One region of the Protofrankia symbiont of Coriaria myrtifolia genome, then DNA from elsewhere that is predicted to be linked to it. Evidence: predicted binding sites of a transcription regulator. Region 1 holds the regulator's gene; each other region holds the start of a gene.
What was found. The regulator LexA, encoded in region 1, represses DNA repair genes until DNA is damaged. The targets are predictions, from matches to a motif close to CGAACNNNNGTTCG.
Positions count from the first base shown of each region.

Region 2: the regulator LexA is predicted to act here: its motif matches at 1,215-1,228, upstream of ruvC (crossover junction endodeoxyribonuclease RuvC).
Region 3: the regulator LexA is predicted to act here: its motif matches at 1,888-1,901, upstream of CM1CMNOD_RS07275 (alpha-ketoglutarate-dependent dioxygenase AlkB).

Region 1 is NZ_CAAAFS010000297.1:20,971-24,235, forward strand. It holds gene CM1CMNOD_RS16690 (vitamin B12-dependent ribonucleotide reductase) at 1-236, opposite strand, end outside; gene nrdR (transcriptional regulator NrdR) at 305-766, opposite strand; gene CM1CMNOD_RS16700 (LysM peptidoglycan-binding domain-containing protein) at 959-1,261, opposite strand; gene lexA (transcriptional repressor LexA) at 1,557-2,306, shown strand; gene miaA (tRNA (adenosine(37)-N6)-dimethylallyltransferase MiaA) at 2,324-3,238, shown strand.
Region 2 is NZ_CAAAFS010000206.1:23,866-27,130, reverse strand. It holds gene CM1CMNOD_RS11625 (alpha/beta hydrolase) at 1-633, opposite strand, end outside; gene CM1CMNOD_RS22445 (hypothetical protein) at 660-929, opposite strand; gene ruvC (crossover junction endodeoxyribonuclease RuvC) at 1,349-1,882, shown strand; gene ruvA (Holliday junction branch migration protein RuvA) at 1,879-2,673, shown strand; gene ruvB (Holliday junction branch migration DNA helicase RuvB) at 2,684-3,265, shown strand, end outside.
Region 3 is NZ_CAAAFS010000131.1:2,528-5,792, reverse strand. It holds partial or broken gene CM1CMNOD_RS07290 (MFS transporter) at 1-155, shown strand, start outside; gene CM1CMNOD_RS07285 (YceI family protein) at 284-847, shown strand; gene CM1CMNOD_RS07280 (HdeD family acid-resistance protein) at 1,267-1,764, shown strand; gene CM1CMNOD_RS07275 (alpha-ketoglutarate-dependent dioxygenase AlkB) at 1,916-2,509, shown strand; gene CM1CMNOD_RS07270 (SOS response-associated peptidase) at 2,590-3,265, opposite strand, start outside.

The sequences.
Region 1 (3,265 bases):
GTGGCGTTCACCGACCAGAAGTCGGGGAACTCCACCCCGCGCTGCTCGAAGTTGACCGAGCCGTCGCGCCAGTTGGTCATGACGACGTCCCGCAGCTCCCAGGTGACCTCGTCATAGGGATGGACGCCCGGCGAGGTGTTGACGCGTCGCACCTGCAGACCGGTGGCCCTGGGGGCGGCCTTGGTGCCGGTTCTGGTGGCGGCCTTGCTCGCTTTCGTGCCACGGTTGTCGGTCATGGCGCTCCTCGTCTGGCGTCGGTCGGATGGTGTTTCTCACCAGCTGTCTGTCGTGTCGGGGTGCGTGGCTACGACGGCGACCGGTCGGCCCGCCCGCGCAGATCGGCGATCGCCGTCTCGAAGTCCTCCAGCGACTCGAAGGACAGGTACACCGAGGCGAACCGCAGGTAGGCGACCTCGTCGAGCTCCCGCAGCGGCCCGAGGATCGTTCGGCCGATCTCGTCCGAGGCGACCTCGGCAGCCCCCGAGGCACGCAACGTGTCCTCGACCAGCTGGGCGAGCCGGGCCAGCGCGTCCGCCTGGACCGGTCGCCCCTGGCATGCCCGCCGCACGCCGGCGATCACCTTCCCGCGACTGAACGGCTCGGTGACACCGCTGCGCTTGATGACCCGCAGTGACGCCTCTTCGATCGTCGTGAAACGACGGCCGCAGGACGGGCACGACCGGCGGCGACGGATCGCGGCACCCTCCTCAGCCTCCCGACTGTCGACGACCTTGCTGTCGGGGTGTCGACAGAACGGACACCGCACGCACAACCCCCAAGATCTTGTCGACTCACAGCCATGCAACTACAAGATGTTGTGGTCAACACTAGGACCGGACACTACGACCTGGCAAGCTGGCCAGTGTGTGGAGTCTCCTGACAAATCCGTCACAGCGAACCCGTCACAGCGAACCCGTCACAGCGAACCCGTCACGACAGGCCCGTCATGACCGACCTGTCACGGCAGGCGGAGCGTCTGGCCGGGGACGAGATCGGTCGTCTCCAGCCGATTGAGGCCGGCCAGACGGGCCACGGCCACCCGGGTGTCACCGTCGGGAGCCAGCCCGCGGGCGATGCCCCACAGCGTCTCCCCGGACCGGACCACGTGGACGCGCGCCGGCCGGTCGTCCCCGGTCGGCGCGGCCGACGACGTCACCCGGGCCACGGACAGCACCAGGCAGGACACCAGCATAACCAGGACAATCAGGACAACCCGGCCCCGCCCGGTCAGCCGCAACGGAGGCTCAGCCGACGCCCGCATCGTCCACCTCCCCAACTTCCACCAGCACGTACCACTTCCAACAACATGATCAAAGAACATCCGTTCGATCGAACGTCTGGTCGAGTTTGTATCGCACGGCCCCGACGGAATCGTCGTGACACGCTCGAACAGACGTTTGAGATATCCGGCCGCGACGGTTACGGTCGTAGCGATCAGATTCAGGTCAGATCCAGGTCAGATCCAGGTCGTGGCCGCAGCTCCGGTTCACGGCAAAACGTCGGATATGCCGGGAGCGCAAGTCTGCCATGACCGACAACGAAGGAGTACGGCAGGGATGACCACCGACGACAACCGCACCCGCCGTGGCCGGCCCCCCCGCGGCTCCGTGCGCGACCTGCCGGACGGGCCGGCGGACGCCGCGGGACTGACCCCCCGCCAACGCAAGGTGCTTGAGGTGATCCGCGACGCTGTCGAGCGCCGAGGCTACCCGCCGAGCGTGCGGGAAATCGGCGATGCGGTGGGGCTCACGAGCACGTCCAGCGTCGCGCACCAGCTGAAGACGCTGGAGGAGAAGGGCTTCCTGCGCCGTGACCCGCACCGCCCCCGGGCCATGGAGGTCCTCTCCGCACAGGCACCGGTACGCCCCGTGGCACGCCAGGCCCCCGGCGTCGGTACACTCACGGCGGGTTCGTCGACGGACGGCCCCGCACAGGCGGCCTACGTGCCGGTCCTCGGCCGTATCGCCGCGGGTGGGCCGATCCTCGCCGAGCAGGCGGTCGAGGAGGTCTTCCCGCTCCCCCGCGAGATCGTGGGCGAGGGCACCTTGTTCACCCTGCGGGTCGTCGGGGACTCCATGGTCAACGCCGCGATCTGTGACGGCGACTGGGTGGTCGTCCGCCAACAGCCGGTCGCGGACAACGGCGAGATCGTCGCCGCGATGATCGACGGCGAGGCGACGGTCAAGACACTGCGCCGTCGTGACGGCCACGTCTGGCTCGAGCCGCAGAATCCGGCCTATGCTGACATTCCGGGTGACAGCGCGACGATCCTCGGCCGGATCGTCGCGGTCCTTCGCCGGGTCTGATCCTCCCGGGAGGGAGCATGGGCACAGGTGTCGACCGGCACCGCACCGGTCGGGTCGTGGCTGTCGTGGGGCCGACGGCGGCCGGCAAGAGCGACCTGGCGATCGCGCTGGCCACCGAGCTGAACGGTGAGATCGTCAACGCCGACTCCATGCAGCTCTACCGCGGGATGAACATCGGTACCGCCAAGGTGCCGCCGGCGGAACGCGGCGGTGTCCCCCACCACCTGCTCGATGTCTGGGACGTCACCCGCGCCGCCGACGTGGCGTCCTACCAGGCGCTGGCCCGACAGGTCGTCGACGGTCTGCTGGCCGCCGGCCGCACGCCGGTGCTCGTGGGCGGCTCCGGACTCTACGTCCGGGCCGTCCTCGACGACCTCGCCTTCCCCGGCACCGACCCGGCCGTGCGGGGGCGGCTGGAGCGGGAGCTGTCCGAGCGGGGCCCGGCCGCGCTGCACGCCGATCTCGCCGCGCGGGCACCAGCGGCAGCGGCGGCCATCCTGCCCGGCAACGGCCGCCGTATCGTGCGCGCGCTGGAGGTGGTGGAGCTCACCGGCAGCTTCACCGCCTCCCTGCCGGAACACCGCTCGGTCTACGACGTGGTCCAGATCGGCATCGACCATCCTCAACTCGACGCGAGGATCGCCGACCGGGTGGCCGGCATGTGGGCCGCCGGCATGATCGAGGAGGTCCACGCCCTCGTCAGCATGGGCCTGCGGGACGGCCCCACCGCCTCCCGGGCGCTGGGCTACGCCCAGGTTCTCGCCTGGCTCGACGGCGCGCTCGATTCGGCCGAGTCGGCCCGGCTCGCGACAATTGCCGCGACGCGCCGACTGGCACGTAGACAAAGGTCGTGGTTTCGGCGCGATCCTCGCATAATTTGGCTGGACCGTCCCGACGTCGAGCAGGTGGCGGGCATGGTCAACCCGGCCTGAACGTGCGGCGGATCCGTGGCCCGTTCT
Region 2 (3,265 bases), on a different contig from region 1:
GGAGCGGGCCGCCCACCCCAGGCTGATGTTGTGGCCCGCGCCGCGCTGCCAGACCAGTTCGAAGCGCGGCGCGGCGCTGAAAGCGGCCCGCAGTTCGGTCTCCGTCGCCTCGTCAAGGTGCCACCAGGACTCGTGGTCGGCAAGCGTCCAACGGACCGGCACCCGCACCCGCGGACCCAGCAGGGGCAGCTTCTGCGGCCACTTCGCGGCATCGGATGCCTCGCCGGCCGGCACGCCGGCTGTCGGTACCGTCCCCAGGACGAACGTGCCGGGCGGGTACAGGGACTCCGGCCCCCAGAACAGCTTGCGGGCCGCGAGGGCGTGCTCCCGGTGGATCTCGGCGACGCTGCTGTCAGCGGGGAGCCGTGGCGGCCACAGACCGTCACGGTACCGGGCTCCCACCCCGGAGACGTCGAGACCGAGCAGGCGCTCGCCGCGTTCGTCCGCGGCGAGCGACACCGACAGCATCGTGCCGAACGAGTGGCCGATCAGGAACAGGCCCGCCCCCACGGCGTGGGATGCCGTGAACGTCTCCAGCGCCCGCCAGGTGGCGGCGGTCTGCGCGGCCAGCGTCTGATGGGTGGCCTTCAGCCCCGCCGACGCGCCGTAGCCGGGCCGGTCCAGCGCCAGCACGCTGAACCCGAGGGCCGTGCCGAGGGTCAGCAGGGACAGGTCCGGATGCGCCCGGCCGTGGAAGTAGGACGCGCGCAGCCCCCACCGGGCAGGCCGACGATGACGGCCCGCGGCGGGCCGTCGGGCTCGGCCAGCAGCCCGGACAGCTCCACGTCACCGGCATCGAGGCGGACGTGGCGCGTCTGGTCCGACCGGCGCGCACGCGGCACCTGTCCGTCGCCGTGTTCGGCCGCCGGCCCGGCGGTCAGCCCGGTCGGCCCGGTCGGCTCGGTACCGGCGGCGGCATCGGAGCCCATTGTGGACCTCATTTCCCGCATTTCCGGTGCTTTTCGGTGGCATCTCCCGCTTGCCCGGCGGGGCACTGACGATCTTCGCGGGGCATTGCCGGTCATCTCACCATATGCTGATCTGTGCCCGGCCGACGGCCGCGGGTGGCGTTGCGGACAGCCAGTTGACGCTGGCCGCCGGCGGTAGGTGCCTGCCGGGCTGCTGCCCGACCGGCAGGGATGGTTGCCGGGCTGCTGCCCGGCCGGCAGGCGATGTTTGCCGGGCCGGCGCCCGGGTAGGCGTGTCGCTGCACTCGAACAGGCGTTCAGACGTGCCACAATCGTGGCGAACCGCCGGTGGCCGGCGGTCCCGGGTAATCCGGCGGTTGCGATGCCCGGCGGACGGTCGGGACGACAGTCGACGAGCTAGCTGGTCGTGGAGGGTGCCGGTGCTAGTGCTGGGGGTCGATCCGGGGCTTACCCGCTGCGGTCTCGGGGTTGTCGACGGCGGGCCGGGTCAGCAGACGTCGCTGGTCGAGGTCGGCGTGCTGCGTACGCCCGCCGCCGATGACGTCGCCGCCCGGCTGTGGGCGCTCGAACGCGGCGTCGGTGAGTGGCTGGACCGTCACCACCCCGACGCGGTCGCGGTCGAGCGGGTGTTCAGCCAGGCCAACGTCCGGACGGTCATGGGTACCGCGCAGGCCGGGGCGGTGGCGATCGTCAGCGCGGCCCGCCGTGGCCTGCCGGTCGCGCTGTACACCCCCAGTGAGGTGAAGGCCTCGGTCAGCGGAAGCGGCCGGGCGGACAAGACCCAGGTCACCTTCATGGTCAGCCGTCTGCTGGGGCTGTCCGACCCGCCACGTCCGGCCGATGCCGCCGACGCCCTGGCCCTTGCGCTGTGCCACCTGTCGCGGGGGCCGGCGCTCGCCCGGATGCGGGCGGCCAGGCAGGCTGCCGCGGCCGCCGGCAGGAGCCTCAGGTGATCGCGTCCGTGGCCGGGACGGTTGCCGCCCTGTCGCCCGATGCCGCCGTCGTCGAGGTGGGCGGGGTCGGGCTGCTCGTCCAGTGCGCCCCCGCGACCCTGGCCGGGCTGCGGGTCGGGCAGCAGGCACGGCTGGTCACCACGCTGGTCGTCCGGGAGACCGAGCTGACTCTCTACGGTTTCGCCGACGCCGACGAGCGCGACGTCTTCGAAACCCTGCAGAGCGCCTCCGGGGTCGGCCCCCGGCTCGCCCAGGCCGTGCTCGGTGTCCACAGTCCGGACAGCGTGCGCCGCGCGGTCGCGGCGGAGGATCTTGCGGCTCTGACGAAGGTGCCCGGCATCGGCCGCAAGGGCGCGCAGCGCATCGTCCTCGACCTCAGGGACAGGCTCGGCCCGCCCGTACCGGCGCCGGCCGCGGGGGATGACGGTGTGGGTGTGGGCGGGGCCGGCGGTGACGGTGCCGCGCCGGCCGCGGGCACGGGTGTCACCGCCGGCGAGCAGGTCCGCCTCGCGCTGCTCGGGCTCGGCTACACCGCGCGGGAGGCCGACGACGCGCTGGCCGCCGCGCTGGCCGATTCCCTGGCCATCACCGGGGCGGATGCCCTGGCCGCGGTCCCGGCCGGCAACGGCCACGGCAATGCCGGGCCGGGCAGCCGCGCGGGCCGTGCCGGCCCCGGTGACCCACGGGCCACCGCCACCGGCACCGGCCGGGCGGGCAGCGGCCGTGCCGAGACACCGGATCCCGTAGGCGTGCTGCTGCGTCGGGCGCTGGCCGCCCTGCGGCCTCGGTAAGGGCGGCTGGATGGACGTCGAGGGTCTGGTCTCGCCGGTGGCCGAACCGCAGGAGCGTGCCTTTGAGGCGGGCCTGCGGCCGGGGACGCTGGCGGAGTTCATCGGCCAGCAGAAGGTCCGCGAACAGCTTATGATCATGCTTGAGGGGGCGCGGGCCCGGGCGCGTCCGCCCGACCACGTCCTGCTGTCCGGGCCGCCGGGGCTCGGCAAGACCAGCCTGGCCATGATCATTGCTCGGGAGATGGCGGTCCCGCTGCGGATGACCAGCGGGCCGGCGGTCGAACGGGCGGGGGACCTCGTGGCGATCCTCACCGCGCTGGCCCCGGGCGAGGTGCTCTTCCTCGACGAGATCCACCGCATCGCGCGCCCGGCCGAGGAGCTGCTCTACGCCGCGATGGAGGACTTCCGGGTCGACGTCGTGCTGGGCAAGGGCCCCGGCGCCACCGCGATCCCGCTGGAGATCGCCCCGTTCACCCTCGTCGGCGCGACCACCCGCTCCGGTCTGCTCACCGGGCCGCTGCGCGACCGGTTCGGTTTCACCGCCCACATGGACTTCTACGACACCAACGAGCTGATCGATGTGCTGGTCCGC
Region 3 (3,265 bases), on a different contig from region 1:
TCAGCCTGTTCCTCCGGGAGGCCGAACTGCGCGGATCGACCGCCATCTCCCGGACCGACACATCGGACGGCGCGGTGGGAGACGACCGCACCGACAGCAGCCATGGCTCCGGGCCGGGAGCGAAGCGATCGACGGCCAGCGCCTCCAGGGAGTAGATTGTTGCCCGCGCAACCGACTTCGGGCCCGCGTGAAAATGATCATGCGAGCAGAGTCTGCGAAGTCCTGGGAAGAACCCGCTCGTGGGAACACGACTCGTAGGAGAAGGCCTGAAGAGGAGATCATTATGACCGTACCGGGCACCGCCATCGAGAACCTCACCGGCACCTGGACGATCGACCCCGCTCACAGTCGGTTCGGTTTCGCCGTCCGACACGCGATGGTGGCGACCGTCCGGGGCAGCTTCAGGTCCTTCGAGGGCACCCTGCACCTCGACGGCTTCAGGCCCACGGCCTCGCATGCCACGATCAGCATCAACACCGACAGCATCGACACCGGGAACTCCGACCGCGACACCCACCTGCGCTCCCCCGATTTTCTCGACGCTGACACGCATCCGACGATCACCTTCACCGGCACTGGCATCAAACCAGGGGACGATCCGGACAGCTATGTGGTCACCGGCGACCTGACCATTCACGGCACCACGCATGTGGTCGAGGTGGCGGTCGAGTTCCAGGGCAGCGCGGTGGACTCGTTCGGCAACAGCCGGGTGGGGTTCGCCGCCACGTCCTCCCTCAGCCGGAAGGACTTCGGCCTCACCTGGAACGCGCCGCTGGAGGCGGGGGGTGTCCTCATCGGCGACAAAGTCAAGATCGACGTTGACATCTCGGCCATCAGGGCGTCCTGATCAGAACTGCGCAGGGCCAATGACCGGTGGCCGCGTGGTGGTCAAGAACTGCCTCGATCCAGAATCGCAGGACCGCGCGGTGCCGCCGACGGGCCGGCGGCACCGCTCCGGCCAGGGCATCCCGGTACATCCGGTGCACCCAGCCGGAGCTGCCCGTCACCGGGCCGCCGGGCGACGGACGGGCGCGACACGAACGGCCGGGACGCCGCTGAGTATCGGAGAAGGAGCGTAGCGGTAAGGAGCGGGGCCGGCCAGGGCCGGTATCGAGGACTGGCAGCACTCGACGCGGGGAACCCCCTTGTCCAGGGCGGGGAACCCCTTGTCCAGGGCGGAAGGTACGAGCGGTCCCGGAGATGACGATCATGATGACGACGGCAGAGACGCACCGCCACCATGGCGGAGCTTCGAGCGCGGTCTGGATGGCAGGACTCTTCCTGGGGATCGCGGTGACGGTTCTCGGCGTGCTCCTGGTCGCCCACCCCTTCGCCGCCACGCGCACACTGGCGATCCTGATCGGCATTGGGCTGGTGCTGTCCGGGATCATGGATATGGTCGCGACAGCCCGTGCGGGCGAGGAGACTGCCAGCTTCTTCGGCGTCCTGCTCGTGATCGGCGGGATCGTCGTGCTCGCCTGGCCGGGTGTCACCTTGTGGACGGTGGCCCTCATCGTCGGAATCTGTCTGCTGGTGGCTGGCGTCGCGCGTATCGCCATGGCCGGCTACGCGCGCGGGCACGGACGCTCATGGGGGTGGGGCGTGTTCATCGGCCTCCTGGCGATGGGCATCGGCATTCTCGCCCTGGTGTGGCCAGCGGCTACCGTCTTCATCCTGGCGGTGCTATTCGGGATCGAGCTGATCGTGCATGGCATCGGCCAGATCGCGCTCGCTCTCACGGTCCGCCGGGAGTCACGGGCCTGACACCCCGGGAGCGGCCCCGCCGAGCATCGGGCACCACGGGGCCGCTCCGGTCATCCGCGTTGCCAGACGCTCGGCAACCAGAGCGCGGCGCACGACGGCTGGCCTGCTCGACACGCTCGATATCGAACGTATGTTCGGGTATTGTGTCTCTATGCCCCTCCAGTGCAGCCTGTTGACCAGCGGCGACCCCGCGGTCTCCATCAACCCCACGTTCAGCCGCATCCGCCTCGACGGGACGCCATGGGTCGACGTGGCGCCGGGGTGGCTGCGCGGCGCTGACGACCTTTGCGGGACCCTCGCCAGCGAGGTCCCCTGGCGGCAGGGTCGACGGTGGATGTACGAGCGCATGGTGGACGATCCACGACTGTCACGGTGGTACAAGGCGACCGAGCCTCTCCCCCACCCCATCCTGGCCACGATATGTAGCTCTTTGTGCGCGCATTATCAGGTGCCGTTCGGCTCGGTCGGGCTCAACTTCTACCGCGACGGTGACGACAGCGTCGCGTTTCACCGCGACCGTGAACTGCGCAGGCTCGGTAACACCCTGATCGCGATCGTGACGCTGGGGGCGCGGCGTCCCTTCCGGCTCCGTCCGCGCGGTGGCGGTGCCGGTCGGACGCTGCTCCCTGCGTCCGGAGATCTTCTGGTGATGGGTGGCCGCTGCCAGGCCGACTGGGAGCATGCGGTCCCGAAAGTCGCTTCCTGCGGCCCGCGGATCAGCGCATCCTGGCGGTGGGCCGCGTGAGGAGCCTCTTCGGCAGCTTCAGGACGCTCTCACGGACGCGCCTAGAGCGCGTCATCCGGCGGGTGGCCCGCGGACGGAAGTCAATCATGGTCGATCGGGACCGCACCGGAGTGGACGGCCCGCGAGTCCGCTCCGTCCACGTCGTCGGCCAGGGTGACCGGCTCCAGCAGATGCGGACCGTTGTTACGCACGTTGCCGACCTGGGTGTCGACCGGGTAGGCACGCAGCACTCCGGCTGGCGTGGGCCCGAGCATGCTGGTCAGCACCGCAGGATCGGCCAGGACAGGATCAAGCCAGTGCGACCAGGCCACCGGGGGAAGGACGACCGGCGACCGCGGATGCAGGGACTCCAGACCGGCCGGCGCCGTAGTGGTGATGATGGTGAAGGTCGCGAGCGTACCGCCCGTGGGCGGGCGCCACAGCTCGTACAGCCCCGCGAGCGCGGCAGGTTCGTTGTCGACCGGGCGTACCAGGTACGGCTGCGCGCGCCGGGCCCCTTCGGTCCGCTGCCACTCGTAGTAACCCGTGATCGGGACGAGACAGCGGCGGGCTCGCAGCGCGGCGCGGAACGCGGGTTTGGTCGCCACCGTCTCCGCCCTGGCGTTGATCATTTTGTTGCCGATGGCGGCATCCTTGGCCCACGAGGGCACCAGGCCCCAGCGCGCCAGCCGCAGCCGGGGGGTCGGTGTCGGCTGCTGGCCCGGCGGGATGACGATCACCGGGGCCGAAGCGGTCGGCGCGACGTTGAAGTTCGGC